2 regions of the Rhodococcus sp. NPDC056743 genome follow, and region 1 is predicted to be linked to the other one. Evidence: riboswitches for the same ligand, from Rfam matches in the RefSeq annotation. Region 1 holds a riboswitch; the other holds the start of a gene.
The links. Region 1 has a riboswitch for thiamine pyrophosphate ahead of thiO (glycine oxidase ThiO). Riboswitches for the same ligand answer to the same signal wherever they lie in the genome.

Region 1 (5,573 bases):
GACAGCAGGACCGGTGACCCCGGTCGCGTGGTACTGGACATCGTCGCCGGTGAGCTTCATGAAGGCATCCTCGAGCGAACCACGCTGAGAAGCCAACTCGTGCAGCACAATTCCGTGCGACCCCGCCACATCACCCACAATTTCGGTGGTGGAATCGACAACCACCAACGCCGGGACAACTCCCGAGCCGTCTTCACGAACCGTCAGACCCTGCGAAATCAGCGTGCTCCGAAGAGCATCGAGCTGAGGACTACGCACCCGAACCGTCGACTCGGACGAGCGATCGACGAACTCGGCGACAGTCGAATCCGAAATCAATCGGCCACGACCGATGACAACCAACTGCTCCGCAGTCAGCGCCATCTCCGAGAGAAGGTGGCTCGACACGAGAACCGTGCGGCCCTCGGCAGCCAATCGCTGCATGAACTTACGAATCCAGACGATGCCCTCCGGATCGAGACCGTTGACCGGCTCGTCGAACAGGAGCACCTTCGGGTCGCCCAAGAGCGCACCGGCCAGGCCGAGACGCTGCGACATACCGAGCGAGAATCCACCGGCCTTCTTACCGGCAACCTCGGACAGTCCCACCAGGCCGAGAACCTCGTCCACCCGAGACTTCGGAATCCCGTTCGAAGCAGCCATCCACTGCAGATGCGCCCGGGCGCTGCGGTTCGGATGAACCCACTTCGCATCCAGCAGCGCACCGACAGTACGCAGCGGCTCCTTCAGCTCGCGGTACGACTTGCCTTCGATCAACGCCTCACCAGAAGTCGGGCGATCCAACCCCAGGATCATCCGCATCGTCGTGGACTTGCCGGCGCCGTTGGGTCCGAGGAACCCTGTGACGATGCCGGGGCGGACGGTGAACGTCAGATCGTCCACCGCTTTGGTCGGTCCGTAAACCTTGGTCAGTCCCCTCAGTTCAATCATGAGGAGAACTCTGCCTGATCCGGCCCCGCCTGCACATCAGCCGCAGGTCTAGTTCGATGTGGTACCCAGGTAGGACATGGACCCCAGGTACCACCCCGAGGGAACCCCTAGGAGGACGCCTGCGCCCAGAATCGTTTCGGGATCCGGCCGGCATGGCGGGCCTCGAAACCGGCGACGACGGCATGGCGCATCGCCGACGCCATGAGCGCGGGATTCTTGGCCCTGGTGACCGCGGTTGCGAGAAGCACCGCGTCGCAGCCCAGTTCCATGGCCAGTGTTGCGTCGCTGGCCGTTCCGATCCCGGCGTCGAGAATGACCGGCACACCGGCGCGCTCGACGATCATCTCGATATTGTGCGGATTCGCGATACCCAGTCCGGTCCCGATAGGTGAACCGAGCGGCATGACCGCGGCGCAACCGACCTCTTCGAGTCGAAGCGCCAACACCGGGTCGTCCGTTGTGTACGGCAGTACCGTAAATCCGTCGTCCACCAATTGTTCTGCGGCGGAGACGAGTTCGATGGCGTCGGGTAGCAGAGTTCGTTCGTCGGCGATGACTTCGAGTTTCACCCAGCTGGTCTCGAGTGCCTCACGTGCCAACTGCGCCGTCAACACTGCTTCGGCCGCGCCGCGGCAGCCGGCTGTGTTCGGTAGTGGTTCGATTCCGAGGCGCCTGAGCAGATCCAGCACGCCGGTCCCGCCGGCAGCGTCGACGCGTCGCATCGCGACCGTGGTCAGTTCGGTACCGGACGCGACCAGCGCTTCTTCCAGAACAGCGAGGTTGGCAGCGCCGCCGGTGCCGGTGATGAGCCGGGAGCCGAAGGTACGGCCCGCGATAGTCAGGAGATCGTGTTCAGCCACCCTGCACCGCCGTGAGGATCTCGATTTCCCAACCACGCGCGACGGATTCGTCCCAGCGCCCGCGCGGGAATAGCGCACCGTCGACGGCGACGGCAATTCCCTTGCTGGGCAGTTCGAGGTGTGTCAGAAGTTCGGTCACCGTGACGGCTCGATCGAATTCGAGTTCCTCGCCGTTGACGGTGATCCCGATCGGGACCTGCTCACTCATGAATTTTCCTTCACTGCTGCGAACCGCTCGGGTTCGGTTCCTTTGACCTCGACCAATGATGTGCCGTTCAACAACGCGAGTGTCGCGTCTGCCGTGACCGGAGTCAGGAGCACGCCGTTGCGGCCGTGCCCGGTGGAAATGACAACACGCTCCGAGACCCGCCCGATCAGCGGCAGGTTGTCCGGCGTCATCGGACGTAACCCGGCCGCGCACTCGTAGAGTTCGTATTCACCGATCGCCGGCATGAGGGCTTCGGCGTCGTTGATCAGATCTCGCACACCGGCCATGGTGACCTGCGTGTCCTCGCCGGATTCGTATTGTGTTGCGCCGACCACGATTCCGTCGCCGCGCGGCACGAGGTACGCGGGTCGGCCGTGGACGCTGCCTCGGATGGTTCGACTGGGCGCGGGTGTCACTCCCGGCCGGCTGCGCAAACGCAGGATCTCACCTTTGACCGGCCGAACGGGAAGTCCCGGCCACAGCTTCGGTGAGGCGATTCCTGCGCTCAGCACGATCTGGTCGGTGTCGAGTTCCGTGAGATCGTGCACGGCGCGGTTGATCAATTCGACGCCCGACGCCGCGCACGCTGCCTGCAGCGCGGCCAACAACACACGATTGTCGACGGCGGATTCACCGGCGGCCATGAGGCCCGAGCGGATTCCGCGGCCGAGCATCGGTTCGAGTTCACGGATCTGGGCTCGGCCGAGAATCTGCAGTTCGTGTCCCTGCGCGCTGACCCACTCCGCGATGGTCGCCAGGTCTTGGGCGTCGGCGCTGTCGAGAGCAACGGTGAGTGAACTGTCAGTCGTGAACACCGACGGTCCGAATTTCTGGAGATGCGCGCCGAACTCCGGCCATCGCTGCAACGAGGCCGCGCCGACGGTCAATGCTGTTTCCTCGCCCGGCCATCCTTCGGACAACGGGGCAAGCATTCCACCAGCGACCCAGGAGGCGCCGGTTCCGATCGCCGGGTCGTACAGCTGTACTGCCCATCCGTCGCGCGCCGCGTACCAGGCAATGGACAGTCCGATGACTCCCCCGCCGATCACCGCAACCGAGCGTGCGTGCGTGCTCATGACAATTCCACCTTTTCTTCCTGCGCCGGCATGATCCGGGTCAGGTCTGACGGTCGGGATCTTTGTCGCGATCCCCTCTCAGCCCCACGAACTTTGCCTTCGCGACAAATGCGACGGCACAGTTTCGGGACTCCCGTGTCGAACCTTGCTTCCTAGAGGCTACCGTTTGCTTCGTGCACCCCACACATCCCAGTAACCTCTTCGACCGGCGCGAGCGCCTGGCAGCAGCACGGCTGTACCTGTGCACCGACGCACGTCGCGACAAAGGCGACCTCGCACAGTTCGCGGAAGCCGCGTTGTCCGGTGGTGTCGACATCATTCAACTCCGGGACAAAGGCTCTGCGGGTGAGCGCGAATTCGGACCGCTCGAAGCGAAGGACGAACTGATCGCTCTCGGGGTTCTCTCGGCTGCCGCGAGACGTCACGGCGCACTCCTTGCCGTGAACGACCGCGCTGACCTGGCAATGGCGTCGGGCGCCGACGTGTTGCATCTGGGCCAGAACGACATCCCCGTCCCCTACGCGCGGACGGTTGTCGGCAACGACGTCGTCATCGGCCGTTCCACGAGTTCACGCGCTCAGGCCAGCCTGGCTGCCATCGAAGAGGGCGTCGACTACTTCTGCACCGGACCGGTCTGGGCAACACCGACAAAGCCGAACCGCAGTGCTGCCGGCCTGGATCTGGTGCGCTCCACCGCTGATGCAACGCCGACGCGTCCCTGGTTCGCGATCGGCGGTATCGACGAGGCTCGGGTTCCGGAAGTACTGGCGGCAGGAGCCACCCGGATCGTCGTCGTTCGAGCCATCACCGAGGCAGCGGATCCACAGGCTGCCGCACGTCGACTTGCCGACCTACTCGCGACCTAGTTACCTCCCAGTTCAGTCTTTGGTCCCGCACCGTTTGCACTGTGATTGTTCATAGTCCACCTTGTGTTGACCGACAAGAAATAGGCTGCGCGTTTGTCCGATCAACAGCCAAAAAGTTGCCAAATTGTGATTTTCGCCACAGAATTGTCCGTTGGATCCCGACCAATCAGTCTTCTGATATAGCTTATCCCCAGTTAACAATTCGACGTAGGAGTTTTCATGGGATCGTTCGACACCGCCTCGCTGAGCACCGAATCGCTCGAGGATCTGAACCTCGGCAAGATCAGCGAGCTGCTCAAGCTCGGCATCACCGCCGTTTCCTTCATCACCGCCCTGAACTCACTCAGCTGAGCGCAGTTTCGGCCCTTCGCGCCGAAACAACAGCACACAAAAGGGTCGGACTCCTTATGACGCGAGTCCGACCCTTTTATGTGCTGTCTGTGTTGTCTTACGCCTGAGCGCGGGAACTTCCCGATCTGTCCTGGGTAGACCCCGACTGCACGGAATCCGCGTCTCCCGGAGTCCAACCGAAACCACCTCCGGGCAACACGACCGTCCGGGCTCCACCACCGTCGGTTTCCGCGTCGCTCGTAACAACGGACGTTCGCAAACTCGGCCAGGCCGAGTGAAATCCCGGATGTAGCGGCAGGCTCTCGACGTCGTCCTCGCGAACCCATCGCAATTCGGTGCTCTCGCCATTCGCGACCGTCTCCAGCGGACTTTCGACGTCGGCAACCACCGTCGTATACGTCCATCCACTGTCTGCGCGCATGGTGACGACGTCGCCCCGCACGCGTACCGCCGCCGAGTCGATTCCGGCTTCTTCGTGCGCTTCTCGGACGGCTGCATGCGTCGTACTTTCGTGCGAATCACGCGCTCCGCCTGGCAAAGCCCACGTTCCGCCCTGATGGCTCCACGCCGCGCGATGCTGAAGCAGCACCATCGGAGTTCCGTCTATGTCAGGGGCACGCAACAACAATCCGGCGGCGCCATGACGCCCCCAATGCCGAGTTCCGTCCGATCCGACCGACCAACCGTCACCGTCACCACGCATCGACTACCTCGCCCTGCCTTAAGGCCCACTGCCTATTCGCCACTATCCTGACCCACACTAACCCGTTCAATCTGCCCTCGGTGCGGACCATACTTATATGCTCGCGAAGAGGCCGCAATCCAGCGCTCCGCCGGCTCGAGTGCAGAGAGGGAGAGAAGTTCGATGGTCAGCCGTGTGACACCTTCCCTCGAGCCTCGCACCGCACCCGGGACGTCTCGCGACAACCCGGTGGATACAGCCGCCGCGAGGCCGCTGATCGAGAGCGAACTTCGCGGTTTCATGACCTCGACGCCCGGACGACTCACCGCGGTCGGGATCGTCCTGATCCTTCTCACCGTGGCAGCGGGGTTCCTGGCCGCCGCGACCATCGAGAACCGCCAAGCGCGTCTGGGCAACGTCCTGACGGAAACCGAACCTCTCGCCAACTCCGCTCAGAATCTCTACAGCGCTCTGTCGGTAGCCGACGCGGCCGCAGCCACCGCGTTCATCTGGGGTGGCCTGGAACCGGCGGCGGTGCGTGACCGCTATACCCAGTCGATCGGTGAGGCGTCGGCGGAAATAGTGAACGCGTCCGCCGGA
Region 2 (5,573 bases), on a different contig from region 1:
CCTCGATGGTGTCCGACGCGTTGTCCGCCGTGTCAGCCTCGGCAATTCCGATTTTCGCGGTCACCTCAGGTCTGAGCATTCCGGTGATCGCCGCTCTGGCTGCACTCGGTGCAACATTCGATCCGGCCGGTATGGCGGCGCGGGAATCGATGCTCCCTGCGGCTACGCGGGCAGCGGGATGGAAACTCGATCGAACCAACAGCCTGTACGAGGCAAACTACAACGTCGCGTATTTGATCGGCCCCGGGGTCGGCGGCGTCCTGATCGCCACGATCGGCGCGGTCAACACCCTCTGGGTGACTGCGGCGGGATTTATGCTTTCGATAGTCGTCGTTGCCTTCATCCGCCTGGCCGATGCCGGAACACCCGACCCCGAACGGCGTCCGGCATCCATCTGGCACGGCACTCTCGAGGGCCTGAAGTTCGTGTGGAACAACAAACTCCTGCGGACTCTGGCGCTGGTCGACATGGCCGTCGTCGCCCTGTACATGCCGGTGGAAAGTGTTGTTTTTCCTGTGTATTTCACCGAACTCGATCAACCCGCCCAGCTCGGGTCGGTGTTGATGGCGTTGGCAATCGGAGGAATTGTGGGCGCCTTGGCTTACGCCCCGCTCGCTCCGCTGATGTCCCGGCGACTGATCATGATCTGTGCAGTCGGCGTGCTCGGCGTTGCCATGCTGGCGATGGCCCTACTACCACCCTTGTGGGTGATTCTGGTTCTGGCGGGCCTGCAAGGTCTCGTGTACGGCCCGGTGGGCCCGATAGCCAACTACGCGATGCAGACCCGTAGCCCCGAGCACATGCGTGGCCGCGTGGTCGGCGTGATGACGTCGACGGCTTACGCCGCCGGTCCACTCGGATACCTTGTTGTCGGTCCGCTTCTCGATCAGCTCGGTATCGCATCCACCTTTGTGGCACTGTCGATTCCGATTGTGGTCATCGCGATCGTGTGCGCGGCGCTTCCGGTACTGCGCGAACTCGATCACCCCTGACGCTATTTGAACCCCATCACCTCGTTGCCCCAGGCGATACGCAGTACCTCGTCGGCGTCGTGAACCAACGAGTCCGGTGAATCGATCAGCAGAGTCGATCGAGCCTCTTCGTCGTACGGCGGCCAGTGTTTGGACCCGTCGAGCGCCGCCGGCACAGCATGTCGGGCAAACGCTAGCCACCGCCGTTGCATCCGACCCGCCACCTCCATCGCAGCCTTGCGTCCACCCAACCAGAAGGTCGGGTCAACGTTCAGTGTTCCGAAATTACCGAAGACATAGGGCAATTCGGTTGCGTGGCCAGCTCCGATACGCGCCGCCTTGAGCATGGGGGTGGCATGGTCGAATCGATAAAGCCAGGTCGGTGAGTGCCGCGCATGCGCGTCGGCAATCCACAGCGTCGGCATCCGAAACGCGGCGTCACGCGAGAGCGCCAGCGCACCACTGGGTTTGGCATGATCAGGATAAGCCGACATGATCTCGGCCAGCCTCGTCGGCGAGATATCTGGGTGGTCATCGGCCAATGCCTGCAGCATCGCCTCCACCGACTGCGCACTCACCGGCATCAATGGTGATTTCATGAACTTGAAAATCGACGCCTCGTCCTTGTTCGAGCCGATGATCAGTGGAATCCTGTGGGCATACCCCTTCTGGAAAGCTGCAACCGGATAGTGCGGCACCAGTTCTCGATCCACCACCGGCGCCATGGCGAGGGTTCCCGGAATCCGGGTCGGGATTTCGTTGACCAGTTCGTCACCGGCCTTGATGATCAGCTCGAGCTCGGTACCGATCAATTCGCCGGCGTCGTCCGGAGCAATCGAAATGAGCTCGAGGAAGCGGCTTGCCACCGAGCGAGCGCGGTCGCGTCCGTATACCGATGTGGCCGGTGGACTTTGAGCGATCGCGCGATGAAAGAGACCCTCCGCCGCGGGGCACGTCATCAGCGTCGTGATGGACCCGGCACCCGACGACTCCCCGAAGACCGTCACCTCGTCCGGGTCACCGCCAAACGCAGCAATGCTGTCACGTACCCACTCGAGCGCCGCAATCTGGTCACGCAAGCCACAATTCGACTCGAACACGACGTCGGGCGTCGAAAACGAAGACAAGTCCAGGAACCCCATCGCGCCGACGCGATAGTTGAACGACACCAGGACGACGTCACCGGTCTCCGCGAGGTGTCGACCATCGTAAATGGATTGGGCAGCCGAACCCAGGCAATAGGCGCCGCCGTGAATCCACACCATGACCGGTCGCGGTGTGCCGTCCGGTCGTGGGGCCCACACATTGACGGACAGACAATCCTCATCGACCACAAAGGCCCGGTCTATCGGGACGGCCGGGCTTTGCCCCTGCGGTGCGATGGGACCGAAGGTGCGGCAATTTCGCACGCCGTCCCATGGTTCCCGCGGCAACGGTGCCCGGAACCTGCGCTCGCCGGTCGGGGCGGCAGCGTATGGAATACCCTTCCAGCTGAAAACTGAACCATCGGCATATCCCCGGACCTTGCCGGCTGGCGTGCGGACGACAAGAGTGCTCTCGCCTGTCTCTTCCGGTCGAATTTCGGTGTCCATGCCTGAATCTCCTCACGACCTCGACTTTGAGAGAATCTTTTCCAAACCTACCAATTTCCGGCAGGTGGGGACGAGCAACGGAAAGCGGCGGTGTTAAGGTCGCCTTGTTCTGACACGGGGTGCTCCGCATGGGCGGGGCTGAGATCAAACCCGGGAACCTGATCAGGTAATGCTGACGAAGGGATGTCATGGCTACCACACAGCCTGCATACAGTTCTGCCGTAAACACGTCTGCCGAAAACACGGCGGTGTCCGGAAGCTCGGTGCTCACCGAACCGAGCTCCGACCGCTTCACCGACCGACTCTGGGCCGAGACACAAGCACTGCGTGAGTCGATCGACTCACTCGAATTCCTGCGCCGCCTGGGCGACGGCACCTTGCCGCTCGACGCGTTCCGCACCTACATCGAACAGGACAAGCTCTATCTCGAGGGGTACTCCCAAGCGCTGTCGCTCGTTGCCGCTCATGCACCGAATCCGCAGGCAGCGGGATTCTGGTCCAACTCTGCGTCCACCGCGGCAACGGTTGAGTCGGCTCTGCACGACGGCCTTCTCACCGGCGGGATCCTGCCGGCCGAGACCAGCCGGCTCGAGCATTCGCAAGCGTGCTTGGGATACGTGTCCTACCTGATCGCGACGGCTGCTACGGCGCCGTACGCCGTCTCGGCGGCTGCTGTACTACCCTGCTTCTGGATTTACGCCGAAGTCGGCCGTGACCTGGCCGCATCAGCGCGGGAAGTCCTGGACGCAGATCCGACGCATCCCTACGCACAGTGGGTCAGCACCTACGACGCTCCGGAATTCCACGAGTCAGTCGCGAAGGCTCGGGTGCTCGTCGACGCCGCAGCCGACGCCGCTACCGAAGCAGATCGAGAAGCGATGAGCGAGGCGTTCCGGATCGCAAGTCGATTCGAGCTGATGTTCTGGGATTCGGCATTGCACCCGCAGCCCTGGCCCGCGTCATGATCTCAGTACGTCGGATTCTCGCCACGACTGCAGCTCTCGCGGCAACCCTGACCGTGATCAGCGGATGCTCCAGTGGCACAGAATCTTCGGATTCCATCCGGTTTGCACTCGACTGGACTCCCAACACCAACCACACCGGACTCTACGTCGCGATGCAGGAGGGCTACTTCGACGACGCCGGACTGGACGTGTCGATCCTGCCCTACAACAACACCTCCCCCGACACTCTGGTGGATGCCGGCAACGCAGAGTTCGGGATCAGCACCCAGAGTCAGGCGACGTTCGCCCACGCTGCGGGTGCGGACACCGTCTCCGTCATCGCGCCACTTCAGCACCGCGCCACGGGAATCGGCGTCAAGGCCGACCGATCGGACATCACTCGTCCGCGTGATCTCGACGGCAAGGTCTACGCCGGCTTCGGCGATCCCGGCGAGGTCGAAACCCTGCAGCAGGTGATTCGTAACGACGGGGGCACCGGTGACTTCACCACCGTCACGCTGGGGACGTCGGCCTACGAAGCCGTGTACTCGGGCCAAGCTGATTTCACGGTGTCGTACTTTGCCTGGGAAGGCCTCGAGGCGGAGCGCAACGGAACCCCGATGCGGTACTTCCAGTACACCGACTACGGATTTCCCGACGCGTATTCCATTGTGATCAACGGCAATCAGAAGTGGCTGAAAGATCACCCCGAGGAAGCCGCCAAGTTCGTCAAGGCCGTGCAACGCGGATACCAGACGGCCGCCGAAGATCCCGACCGCGCCGCCCAGGATCTCATCGACGCCAACCCGGGCGCTTTCACCGACGAAGACCTCGTTCGGGACAGTCAGCGCATGCTTGCCGCCGACTTCATGAAGGACGCAAACGGTGTTGTCGGAACTCAGAATCTCGAAACATGGTCCGGTTACTCGGGTTTCCTCTTCGACAACGGCTTGCTGGCCGGCCCGGACGGCAAGACGCTGACCCAGCAACCGAATTGGTCGGAATACTTCACCAATGAGTACCTCGCCGCGCCCTGAAGTGGTAACTCGCTGGGGATCCGTCACCCGGCGAGCGCTGCCTGCGCTCGCCGTGGTGATCCTGCTCGTAGTGGCCTGGCAGATCTACGTCGACGTCAGCGACATTCGTCCACAAGTTCTGCCGTCACCCGGGCGAGTACTGACGCAGGGCTGGGACAACCGCGAGGTAATCGCCGGTCATGCGTTGTCGACGCTTCAGGTGACACTGATCGGGTTCACCGTCTCACTGGCACTCGCGTGGATTCTTGCTGTGGTCGTGGACTTTTCACCGTGGCTGTCGCGCGCGTTGGTGCCACTTTTTGTCGTCTCGCAGACGTTGCCGATCATTGCGATCGCCCCACTCATGATCATCTGGTTCGGATTCGGGCTGTTGCCCAAAGTTCTGGTGATCGCATTGGCAACGTTCTTCCCGATGACCATCGGTTTGATCGAAGGGTTTGCCGCAGCCGATCGTGAAGCCGGTGCACTCCTGCGCAGCATGGGCGCATCCCGCTGGCAGGAGTTCCGGTACGTCAGGCTCCCGTCGGCCATTCCACGGTTCTTCACCGCTCTCCGTATCGGCATCACCTACGCCGTCGTGGGCGCGGTGTTCTCCGAATACGTCGGCGCGACCTCCGGTTTGGGCATCTACATGAGCACCCAGAAGAACTCCTTCCGCACCGACCTCGTGCTTGCCGCAGTTCTCGTGACCGCCCTGATCAGCGTCACCCTGTACCTCCTGACCTTTGCCATGGAACGCGTCGTTGCGCCGTGGGCGCTGCGCGAAAGGACACCGCGATGAGCACCGACCGCATTGTCGACGTGGCCTCGCTCAGCAAGGAGTTCGGCGCACGCGCGGACACACGACGGGTTCTCGATGACGTGTCGTTCCACGCTGCGCCAGGCGAATTCGTCTCGCTGATCGGCCCGAGCGGGTGCGGCAAGAGCACCATCTTCAACGTCCTCGCCGGACTCGAATCCCCGACGACGGGAAGCGTCACCGTTGGTCTGCCGAACTCGGGACGCGACATCCCGACCGCCTACATGCCC

Region 2: it holds a riboswitch for thiamine pyrophosphate, as region 1 does, so the genes downstream of both, ACFRFQ_RS29065 (TenA family protein) here and thiO (glycine oxidase ThiO) in region 1, are expected to answer to the same signal.

Annotation. Positions count from the first base shown of each region.
Region 1 is NZ_JBHTZI010000001.1:603,732-609,304, reverse strand. Features, by position in the region: gene ACFRFQ_RS02640 (ABC transporter ATP-binding protein) at 1-930, opposite strand, end outside; gene ACFRFQ_RS02635 (thiazole synthase) at 1,038-1,790, opposite strand; gene thiS (sulfur carrier protein ThiS) at 1,783-1,998, opposite strand; gene thiO (glycine oxidase ThiO) at 1,995-3,074, opposite strand; TPP riboswitch at 3,075-3,221, opposite strand; gene thiE (thiamine phosphate synthase) at 3,248-3,940, shown strand; gene ACFRFQ_RS02615 (hypothetical protein) at 4,160-4,291, shown strand; gene ACFRFQ_RS02610 (NUDIX domain-containing protein) at 4,389-4,994, opposite strand; gene ACFRFQ_RS02605 (hypothetical protein) at 5,157-5,573, shown strand, end outside.
Region 2 is NZ_JBHTZI010000015.1:103,381-108,953, reverse strand. Features, by position in the region: gene ACFRFQ_RS29075 (MFS transporter) at 1-992, shown strand, start outside; gene ACFRFQ_RS29070 (carboxylesterase/lipase family protein) at 995-2,563, opposite strand; TPP riboswitch at 2,669-2,764, shown strand; gene ACFRFQ_RS29065 (TenA family protein) at 2,752-3,528, shown strand; gene ACFRFQ_RS29060 (ABC transporter substrate-binding protein) at 3,525-4,544, shown strand; gene ACFRFQ_RS29055 (ABC transporter permease) at 4,522-5,325, shown strand; gene ACFRFQ_RS29050 (ABC transporter ATP-binding protein) at 5,322-5,573, shown strand, end outside.